Regions from separate parts of the Nocardiopsis tropica genome, predicted to be linked through region 3. Evidence: riboswitches for the same ligand, from Rfam matches in the RefSeq annotation. Region 3 holds a riboswitch; each other region holds the start of a gene.
What was found. Region 3 has a riboswitch for cobalamin ahead of ACFQBR_RS14450 (ribonucleoside-diphosphate reductase subunit alpha). Riboswitches for the same ligand answer to the same signal wherever they lie in the genome.
Positions count from the first base shown of each region.

Region 1: it holds a riboswitch for cobalamin, as region 3 does, so the genes downstream of both, cobN (cobaltochelatase subunit CobN) here and ACFQBR_RS14450 (ribonucleoside-diphosphate reductase subunit alpha) in region 3, are expected to answer to the same signal.
Region 2: it holds a riboswitch for cobalamin, as region 3 does, so the genes downstream of both, ACFQBR_RS13405 (nitrite reductase) here and ACFQBR_RS14450 (ribonucleoside-diphosphate reductase subunit alpha) in region 3, are expected to answer to the same signal.

Region 1 is NZ_JBHSUF010000007.1:203,343-206,608, forward strand. Features, by position in the region: gene cobN (cobaltochelatase subunit CobN) at 1-1,512, opposite strand, end outside; cobalamin riboswitch at 1,547-1,684, opposite strand; gene ACFQBR_RS13480 (ABC transporter ATP-binding protein) at 1,699-2,517, opposite strand; gene ACFQBR_RS13485 (FecCD family ABC transporter permease) at 2,514-3,266, opposite strand, start outside.
Region 2 is NZ_JBHSUF010000007.1:183,570-186,835, reverse strand. Features, by position in the region: gene ACFQBR_RS13415 (precorrin-2 C(20)-methyltransferase) at 1-307, opposite strand, end outside; gene ACFQBR_RS13410 (precorrin-8X methylmutase) at 304-969, opposite strand; gene ACFQBR_RS13405 (nitrite reductase) at 966-1,901, opposite strand; cobalamin riboswitch at 1,956-2,159, opposite strand; gene ACFQBR_RS13400 (PepSY domain-containing protein) at 2,386-3,120, opposite strand.
Region 3 is NZ_JBHSUF010000008.1:68,091-71,356, reverse strand. Features, by position in the region: gene ACFQBR_RS14450 (ribonucleoside-diphosphate reductase subunit alpha) at 1-1,667, opposite strand, end outside; cobalamin riboswitch at 1,825-2,015, opposite strand; gene ACFQBR_RS14445 (hypothetical protein) at 2,441-3,013, opposite strand; gene ACFQBR_RS14440 (NYN domain-containing protein) at 3,041-3,266, opposite strand, start outside.

The sequences.
Region 1 (3,266 bases), on a different contig from region 3:
GTAGGCCGCCAGGTAGTGGTGGCTGGGGGCCAGGTCGGGGTCGTGGTAGATCGCGATCGGGTTCTCGCCGAAACCGCGCGGGGGCTGGACCAGCACGACGACGTTGCCCGCCCGGAGGGCGGCCAGCACGAGTTCGCCCTGTTCGTTCACGTACAGCTTGCCGGGTGCGGCGCCCCACGCCTCGGTCATCGCCTCCTTCAGCGCCGGGTCCAGGTCCCGGGTCCAGGCGGCGTACTGCTCGGGGGTGATGCGCACGTGGGCCTCGGTGAGCTGGACGGAGGTCAGCCAGTCCTCGTCCTGGCCGCCCGCCGCGATCAGGGCGTGGATCAGGGCGTCGCCCGCCTCGGTCTCGTCGGGCAGGTCCAGGCCGGGAAGGGCGTCGGGCGCGCCCAGGTCGTAGCCCTCCCGGCGCAGGCGGCGCAGCAGGCGCACCAGGGAGCGGGGGGTGTCGAGCCCGACGGCGTTGCCGATGCGCGCGTGCTTGGTGGGATAGGCGGACAGGACCACGGCGATCCGCTTCTCGGCGGGCGGCACGTGCCGGAGCCGGGCGTGGGCGACGGCGGTCCCGGCCAGCCGCGTGCAGCGCTCGGGGTCGGCGACGTAGCGGGGCAGCCCGTCGCTGTCGATCTCCTTGAAGGAGAACGGCACCGTGATGATGCGGCCGTCGAACTCGGGGATGGCGATCTGGGTGGCCGAGTCGAGCGGGGTGACCCCGTCGTCGGAACCCTCCCAGTCCGCGCGTGAGCTGGTCAGGCACAGGCCCTGGAGGACGGGGACGTCCAGGGCGGCCATGCGCTCCACGTCCCAGGCCTCGTCGTCGCCGCCCGCGCTCGCGGACGCGGGCACGCTGCCGCCCGCCGCGAGGACCGTGACCACCAGGGCGTCGAAGCCGCCGAGCGCCTCGTAGAGGTCGTCGGGGGCCGAGCGCAGCGACCCGGCGAAGACGGGGACGCCCACGGCCCGGCCGGTCGCGTCGACGGCGTCGGCCAGGGCGTGCGCGAACGCCGTGTTGCCGCCCGCCTCGTGGGCCCGGTAGTAGAGGATTCCCACCTCGGGGAGGCCCTGGCCGTGCGGCCGCTCGCGCTCGGCGAAGCCCCACGGCGGGAGCGCCGACGGGGGCTCGAACCCCTCCCCGGTCAGCAGCACGGTGTCCGACAGGAAGGCGTGCAGGCGGCCGAGGTTGGCCGGACCGCCCTCGGCCAGGTAGCGGTGGGCCTCGGTCGCCACCCCGATGGGCACGGTGGAGTGCTCCATGAGCTCGGCGCTGGGCTGCTGCTCGCCGCTGAGGACCACCAGGGGCGTGCCCCGCTCGCGGACGGCGGCCAGACCGGGCCACAGGTCGTGCGAGGAGCCCAGCAGGCGCACCACCACGAGGTCGGCGCGCCCGACGGCGCCGGTGAGTTCGGCGTCGGAGGCGCGGGACGGGTTGGCCCACAGGTAGGCGGCGCCGCTGGCCCGCGCGGACAGCAGGTCGGTGTCGGACGTGGACAGCAGAGCGATCCGGACCGTCATGGCCGGGCTCCTCCCTCGGGGTTCTCGCCCCGTCGGCGGTCGGACTGCCCGGGCCAGTGTCTGGCTGCACCCCTCGTCGGGGTGTCACAGTGGCGGAACCGCCCCGGAATCTCACCGGGTTCCTGTACCACGGGCAAAGGATTCACACTGTAGCCGGGAGCCCCTCCTCCGGTCCCGGCGGGGACGTCAGGAGCGGTCGGCCCGCCCCGGGGGGACGGCGCCCCGGCGCAGGAAGCGGACCACCGGGCCGTCGGCCCCCGGGGTGACCTCGGCCGGGACCCCGTACACCTCTCCGATGAGGTCGGAGGTCAGGACCTCGGAGGGCGTGCCCCCGGCGACCGCCCGGCCGTCCCGGAGCACGACCAGGCGGTCGCAGTACATCGCCGCCAGGTTGAGGTCGTGCAGGGCGATCACGGTGGTCACCGGCAGGCCCGTGACCAGCTCCATCAGGTCGAGCTGGTACTGGATGTCGAGGTGGTTGGTGGGTTCGTCGAGCAGGAGCTCACCGGGTTCCTGGGCCAGGGCCCGGGCGATCTGGGCGCGCTGGCGTTCGCCGCCGGACAGGGTGTGCCAGGACTGGTCGGCCCGGTCCGCCAGTCCGGTGCGCTCCAGCGCCCGCGCCACGGCCTCCAGGTCGGCCGGGGTCATGGGCGTCCAGGACCGGCGGTGCGGGATGCGTCCCAGGGCCACCACCTCGCGGACCGTCAGCTCGGTCTGGGTGTGCGCCTGCTGCTGGACGGTGGCCACCCGCCGTGCCACGGCCCGGCGGCCGACCCGGTCCAGCGGCCGGCCGTCCAGGGTGACCGCCCCGGCGGAGGGGGCGAGCACCCCGGCGAGCAGCCGCAGCAGGGTGGACTTGCCCGACCCGTTGGGTCCCAGCAGGCCGACGGTCTCACCGGGGCGGGTGGCGAGGGTGACGCCGTCGAGCACGAGACGGCCGCCGATCCCGAGGCTGACCCGGTCGGCGCGCAGCCCCTCCCCCGGGTCCCGGACCGGGTGGTTCACGTCTTCCTCCTCACTCGGTACAGCACGGCGATGAAGGCGGGCACCCCGATGAGGGAGGTGACCACCCCCACCGGGATCTCCTGCGGGTCCAGCGCGGTCCGGGCGACCGTGTCCACCCACACCAGGAAGACCGCCCCCGCCAGCGCGGTGACCGGCAGCAGCCGGGCGTGGGAGGAGCCGGTGAGGGCCCGTGCGGCGTGCGGCAGGACCAGGCCCACGAACCCGATCGCGCCCGTGGAGCTGACCAGCACCGCCGTGAGCAGTGCGGTGGCGCTCAGCAGCAGCACGCGGGCCCGGCCCACCCGGACGCCCAGGTTCGCCGCGGCCTCCTCGCCGAAGGCGAAGGCGTCCAGGGTGGTGGTGTGGGCGAGGCAGACGGCGAGCACGAGGCACAGCACCGCGGCGCACAGGAGCACGTCGGTCCATCCGGCGCCGCCGAGGGAGCCCAGCAGCCAGAACAGCACCGCGCGCGTGGTGTCGGCGTCCGCCGAGGTCAGCACGATGAACGAGGTCAGCGCCGAGAACAGCTGCATGGCCGCGACCCCGGACAGCACGACGCGGTCCATGCTCCCGCCGAGGCTGTGGCTGAGCAGCATCACCATGCCGAAGGAGAGCAGGGCGCCCGCGAAGGCCCCCGCCGGGAGCGAGACCGCTCCGGCGCCCCAGCCGAGCACGGTCACGAGGACCGCCCCGGTGGAGGCGCCGGAGGAGACCCCGAGCACGAAGGGGTCCGCCAGCGGGTTGCGGAG
Region 2 (3,266 bases), on a different contig from region 3:
GCACGACGTCGCGGCCGGCGTCCAGGTGCGCGGCCAGCCGGGCGGCGGACTCCTCGTAGAAGTCGGCCAGCACCCCCGTGTACCCGCCCGGGTGGTCGGTCGCGCCGGTGGTGACCGGGTAGGTGAGCTGTTCCTCGACCGCCGAACCGGGGATCAGCGACGCGGCGATGCGGCGGGCGTTGGACGCCTTGCCGACCCCGGCGTGGTAGGCGACGACGTCGGCCGCGGCGATGAGCCGTGCGGCCTTGAGGGTGATCAGCTCGGGGTCGCCGGGGCCGACGCCCACCCCGTGGAAACGTCCGGTCACTCCTCCTCCTTGGCGAGTGCGTTGAGAGCGGAACAGGTCATCGCGGAGCCTCCGCGGCGGCCGCGGGCGGTCACGTAGGGGATGTCGGCGCCGAACCGGTCGCCGAACTCCGTCAGCGCCTGCTTGGACTCGGCGGCCCCCACGAAACCGACGGGGCAGCCGACGATCGCGGCCGGGCGCGGCGCCCCGTCGGCCAGCATCTCCAACAGGTGGAAGAGGGCGGTGGGCGCGTTGCCGACGGCGACCACGGCGCCCTCCAGGAACGGTTCCCACAGGGAGACCGCGGCGGCGCTGCGCGTGGTCCCCCACTCGGCGGCGAGGCCGGGTACGCGTCCGTCGCCCAGGAAGCAGAGCACCTCGTTGTCACACGGAAGGCGGCTCGCGGTCACACCGCTGGCCACCATGCGCGCGTCGCACAGGATCGGCGCCCCGGCACGCAGGGCGGAGCGCGCCGCGGACACCAGGCCGGGGTGGACCACCAGGTCCCCGGCGAGGTCGACCTGGCCGGTGCCGTGGATCATCCGCACGGCGAGCCGCTCCGCGTCGGCGGGCAGGTGCCCGAGCTCGGCCTCCTCCCGGATGACGGCGAAGGAGTCCGTGTAGATCGCGGGCCCGTCGTCGATGTAGTCGTAGTGCCGGCCCGGCCGGCGTGGGGCGGTCACCGCGCCTCCCCGGGGGCGGAGCCGGGCTTTCCGGGTACCAGGACGCCGCGCCAGGGTGTGACGACGAGTTCGCCGGACCCGGCGGCGAGCGCCTCCGCGGCGAGGGCCTCGGCGGCCGGACGGTCCAGGCCCTCGTCGGGCACACGCACATGCCGTGCGCCCCCGGGCAGCGGGCCGTACGGCAGCGGCGGGGCGGGAGGCGGGAGCCGCCGGTCCGGTTCCACCGGCCCGGCCAGCGGCGCCGGGAGCTCGGCGACGTGCCACGGCGCCGTGGGCCCCTCCCCGCGACGGTCCAGGAACGCGTCCGCCAGGCGCAGGAGCGCGGCGGGCGCCTCGTCGACCGGCACCAGCGGGCCCCAGCTCTCGCCGATCCTCAGCTGGGCGACGCCCTCGTCCAGGGCGACGAGCCCCAGGTCGCACGGGTGGCCGATCAGGTCGCCGCGCCCGTCGTCCAGGACGAACAGGAAACGGCCGGGCAGGTCGGCGCGGCGCGGGACGGAGCACAGCATCGTGTCCAGGTCCGAGGCGACGGGTCGCAGGTCGGCCCGGCCTCCGCCCGGTCCGGTCCCGGCGGGGCCCGCCGTGCCCGTGCCCGTGCCCGGGGAGACCATCACGTTGCGGACGAGTTCGTGGCTGACGGAGGGCAGCAGGCCGGTCTCCGCCAGGGCCCGGACCACCTCGGGCCCCAACCGCCCCGCGTTTCCCGGCAGCGCGCGCAGTTGCAGGTTCGCGCGGCCGGTGACGTGGACACGGCCGGAGCCGTACCGGTCGGCCACCGCGGCGAGGGCGCGCAGCGAGGAGGCGCCGACACGGCCGCCGATGAGCCGGAGCCTGACCAGCAGGCCGTCCTCGGCGGGCCAGGGTCTCAGCACGCCGGGGCAGCGGTCACGGCGCGTACGGCGCGTGGAGGGGGGAGAACCGGGCGGGGACATGCGCGTCCTTCGGGTCAGGGACTCGTTCGCGGAGCCCGCGGATGACTCGGCGGACCGTGGCCGCCGGTGCCAGCAGGTCTTCGGACTCGGATTCGACCGGTGCGGAGCGCCTTCCCGGAGCCGTGCTCCAGTGGCTGTCCCGGGGAGTGCTCCCCGGACGTGCCCGCCCGTCATCCTCACCGCTGCGCGTCAGTCCCGGATTCCCACCGGGTTCCCTGACCCCACCAAGTGGAGTTCGACTGGCCCGACGAGGGTACCCCGACCCCCTCCTGCCTGCTCCGGGGGACGTCGCCTTGCCGTGCCGGCCTCCGGCGGCGGCCCCGGGCGGTCCGGCCGGGGCGGACCGGGCGACCGGCCCCGCCCCCGGGCCCGCAGACCGGATGACCGGACGACATGAAGGGGCCCCGCCCCCCGAGGAGGGCGGGGCCCCGACCGCGCGGACACGGGGACGGGCCGCGGGACGGCCGCACGGGGTCCTCGCAGGTCAGTCCTCGGCGCGCACGTCGACGACCTCGCCGGCCGCGTCGAGGATCACCTCGTACTCCTGGCCGCCGGCGTCGAGCACCTCGGCGTCCCAGCCGTCCCAGCCGTCCTCGTCCTGGCGCTCGACCTCGACGGTGCGGGCTCCCTCGCCGACCGCCTCGGCGGCGTTCGCGGACACCGTGTCGCGGTCGGCCTCGGTCTGCCCGCCGGTGTTCTGCCACGGGGCCGGGCCGTCGTCGGTGTCCCGGAAGGCCAGCCCGTTGATGGTGTACACGTCGGCGTCGTCGCGGTCGTCGTCGGCCTCGTAGCGCACGCCCAGCGTCACCTCGGTGCCCTCCAGGCCGCGCAGCTCGTCCAGGAGCGGCTGGACGGTGCCGTTGCCGTCGAAGTCCTCCAGCTCGGGGTCGGTCAGCAGCCACTCCTCGGGGCCGAAGTCGACCTCGACACCGGACACCGTCCAGTCGTCGGTGTCGTCGCCGTCGCCGTCGTCGTCACCGTCGGCGCGCAGCTCGCCCACGAGCTGCTCCAGGCCGTCCACCGACTGGGTCGAGGGGGGGTTCTGCCCCGACGCGTCCCCCCCGCTCGCCGAGGGGGCCGAACCGGAGGTCACGCCGGTGAGCTCGATCGAGTCGACCTGCTGCTCGGGGTCGTCCACCACGAGGTAGCCGATCGTGCCGACGGCCAGCAGCCCGGCCGCGGCGGCGGAGGAGAGGAGGATGACGGTGTTGCGCTGCATCGGCGTTTCCTTTGCTCGAAGGTTTCTACTGCCCCAAGCATGCGGCGGCAAGATGATGGAGTCCTGAAAGCCACCTGAAGAACGTCTTCATGTGGCTCTCAGGAACGGTTCAGCGGTTCCTGCCAAGGTAGGGGGACCACGGGCGG
Region 3 (3,266 bases):
AGCTCCATGCTCTCGTCGGCGAACGTCACCGCGCCCTCGGAGGCGAACGGGGTGCGCAGCTTGAACAGGGCGTCCTGGAAGCCCATCAGGCCGAGGCCCACGGGGCGGTGGCGCATGTTCGCGCGGCGCGCCTCGGGGATCGTGTAGAAGTTCACGTCGATGACGTTGTCGAGCATGCGCACGGCGGTGCGGACGGTGCGGCGCAGGCGCTCGGCGTCCAGGCCGTCGGGGCCCACGTGCTGGGCCAGGTTGACCGAGCCCAGGTTGCAGACGGCGACCTCGTCGGCGCTGGTGTTCAGCGTGATCTCGGTGCACAGGTTGGAGGAGTGCACGACGCCGACGTGCTGCTGCGGCGAGCGCAGGTTGGACGGGTCCTTGAAGGTGATCCAGGGGTGCCCGGTCTCGAACAGCATGGTCAGCATGCGACGCCAGAGGTCGACCGCGGGGATCTTCTTGGCGACCTTGATCCGGCCCTCCTCGGCGGCGGCCTCGTACTTCTCGTAGGCCTCGGCGAAGTCGGTGCCGTACTTGTCGTGCAGGTCGGGGACCTCGTCCGGCGAGAACAGGGTCCAGCTGCCGCCCTGCTCCACACGCTGCATGAACAGGTCCGGAACCCAGTTCGCGGTGTTCATGTCGTGGGTGCGGCGGCGGTCGTCGCCGGTGTTCTTGCGGAGGTCGAGGAACTCCTCGATGTCGATGTGCCAGGTCTCCAGGTAGGCGCACACGGCGCCCTTGCGCTTGCCGCCCTGGTTGACCGCGACGGCGGTGTCGTTGGCGATCTTCAGGAACGGGACGACGCCCTGGCTCTTGCCGTTGGTGCCGCGGATGTGCGAGCCGAGGCCGCGCACCGGGGTCCAGTCGTTGCCGAGCCCGCCCGAGTACTTGGACAGCATCGCGTTGTTGCTGATGCCGTGGAAGATGGCCTGGAGGTCGTCGCCGACGGTGGTGAGGAAGCAGGAGGACAGCTGCGCGCGCACCGTGCCGGCGTTGAACAGGGTGGGCGTGGAGGCCATGAAGTCGAACGAGGACAGCAGCTCGTAGAACTCGATGGCGCGGGCCTCGCGGTCGTCCTCGTTGAGGGCCAGCCCCATGGCGACGCGCATGAAGAACGCCTGCGGCAGCTCGTAGCGGACCTCGTCGCTGTGCAGGAAGTAGCGGTCGTAGAGGGTCTGGATGCCGAGGAAGGTGAACTGCTCGTCGCGCTCGGGGCGCAGGGCGGCGCCCAGGCGCTCCAGGTCGAACCCGGCGAGCGCCGGGTCGAGCTGGCCCAGGTCGATGCCGCGGCTGACGTAGGCGGCCAGGTAGGCGGCGTAGCGCTCGCCCATCTCGGACTGCCCGGCGGCGTCGGGGGCGCCGCTGATGAAGGTGAGGGCCTCGCGGCGCAGCTTGTCCAGCAGCAGGCGGGCGGCCACGAACGAGTAGTCCGGGTCGACCTCCACGAAGCTGCGGGCGGCCATGACCAGGGCGAGCTCGACCTCGGAGTCGGGGATGCCGGGGTAGAAGCCGCGGCGGGCCTCGGTGAGGACCTTCTCCGCCGAAACACCGGTGAGCCTCGCACAGGCCTCGGTCACGACGTGCTCGATCCGGTCGACGGCGGCGGGGGGCGCGCCCTCGTTGGTCGGCTCGGGCCGAACGGATACGGGCACGGCCTCGACGTCAAGGGTCATACAGCGGCTCCAACCTCGGTAGAAGAGTCCCGGCGGGGAGGGGACACGATGGGCAAGGTGCGCGGCACGCACCGGGGGACCGACGCACCGGGTGCGTGCGGTCGTCCGACCGGTGGGTCGCGGCGGCTCACCCTCGAAGCCCCGTCGTCGGCGCACGTTCACGTGCGCACCGGTGGCAGGTCTTCGGGCTCGTGGGCGGCCTACGCACCGTCGCTTCCCGGGGCCTTCGGGGGTCCCCAGTGCCTGTGACGGCTTCGTTCCCACTTACCGCTGCGGGGCAGCCCCGGCTTCGCACCGGGTTCCCTCTTGCCTCACCCCGAGGGGTGAACCACCAGCGGGACAGATACTACATCTAGGGGGCCCTGCGTTGGAACACCGCAAGATGATGGCGTGTCATCGATTTCTCGGATTCTTCGACGATCGTCGAACACACGCGTGGGCCGTGGTATGAGAGGGCCTCGGGCACCCGGTTCAGGGGGATGTCGCGCCTCGTCGGGGCAGCTGGGAGGCGACCGGACACAGCCTAGATCGTCGCCGGGGCTCCCCGGGACCGGGAGCGCCCCCCGAGGGGCGGCCGAACGCCCGGAACGCCGCTTCCGAGGCGGTTCGGGCGGCGCCCGGCGAACCGGTGCCGCTGACCACACGGCCGTGTCCGCGGCGGCCGGCCCCGGACCGGAGCGGCCGGGCGGAGATCCGTGCCTCCACCGCCCCGGGCGTGTCGGCGGCGCGCCCGCACGTCGGAAAGCTCACTCCGCCGGGCCGGACGGCCGGGGTCACTCCTCGTCGAGTCTGCGGTCCAGCCGGTCCTCGGACAGCCCCAGGTCGGTGCGGATGCGGAACCGGATGCGCAGGAGCTCCACCAGGAGGTCGCGGACGTAGGGCGAGGAGGCCCGGTCGAGGAACCGGTGCGCGCCGACCGTCGCCCACCGCTCGGCGCCCTCCAGGTCGTCGTGCGCGTACAGTGCCTCCGCGACGTGGATGAAGGTCTGGAGTCCGGGCGGATCCTCGCCCTCCAGGCGTTTGAGGTGGGCGTAGGCCTGGTCGACCTCGTCCAGTTGCAGGAGTGCCCCGGCGCTGAGCGCGCGGGCGTCGATCACCGTGGCCCCGCCGTCGTCGATCGCCCTCTGGTAGGCCGAGCAGGCGCGCTCGAACTCCTGGGCGATCTCCCACTGCTCCCCCGCGCGCACGAACAGCTCCGCGCGCGAGACCTCGCTCCCCGCGTCGACCCGGTTGGCCAGGTCCAGGAGTTGGGCGGCGACCCGTCCGTGCTCACCGGACCGGACAGCGTGGAATTCCCAACGGTCGAGTTCTGCCGTCGTCACGTGGGTCAACCGCATCGCCCCCATCCCCTACTCGCACTCCCGCGCGCCCTGTCAGGACCTGGCCCGCTCCAGGGCCTGCCAGAACCCCTGGCGCAGTCCGTCACGGACCTCGTCACGCAACAGGTGGTCGATCGGCAGCGAGGAGCCCTGGAGCAGGCGCGCCTCCAGGTCGGAGGGCATCCTGGGCCTGCGGGCGAGTACGGCCTCCACCCACAGGGCGGGCGCCTCGCGAGCGATCGACTCCGCGAAGTCGTTCCCTTCCTTGTGCGCGACATGC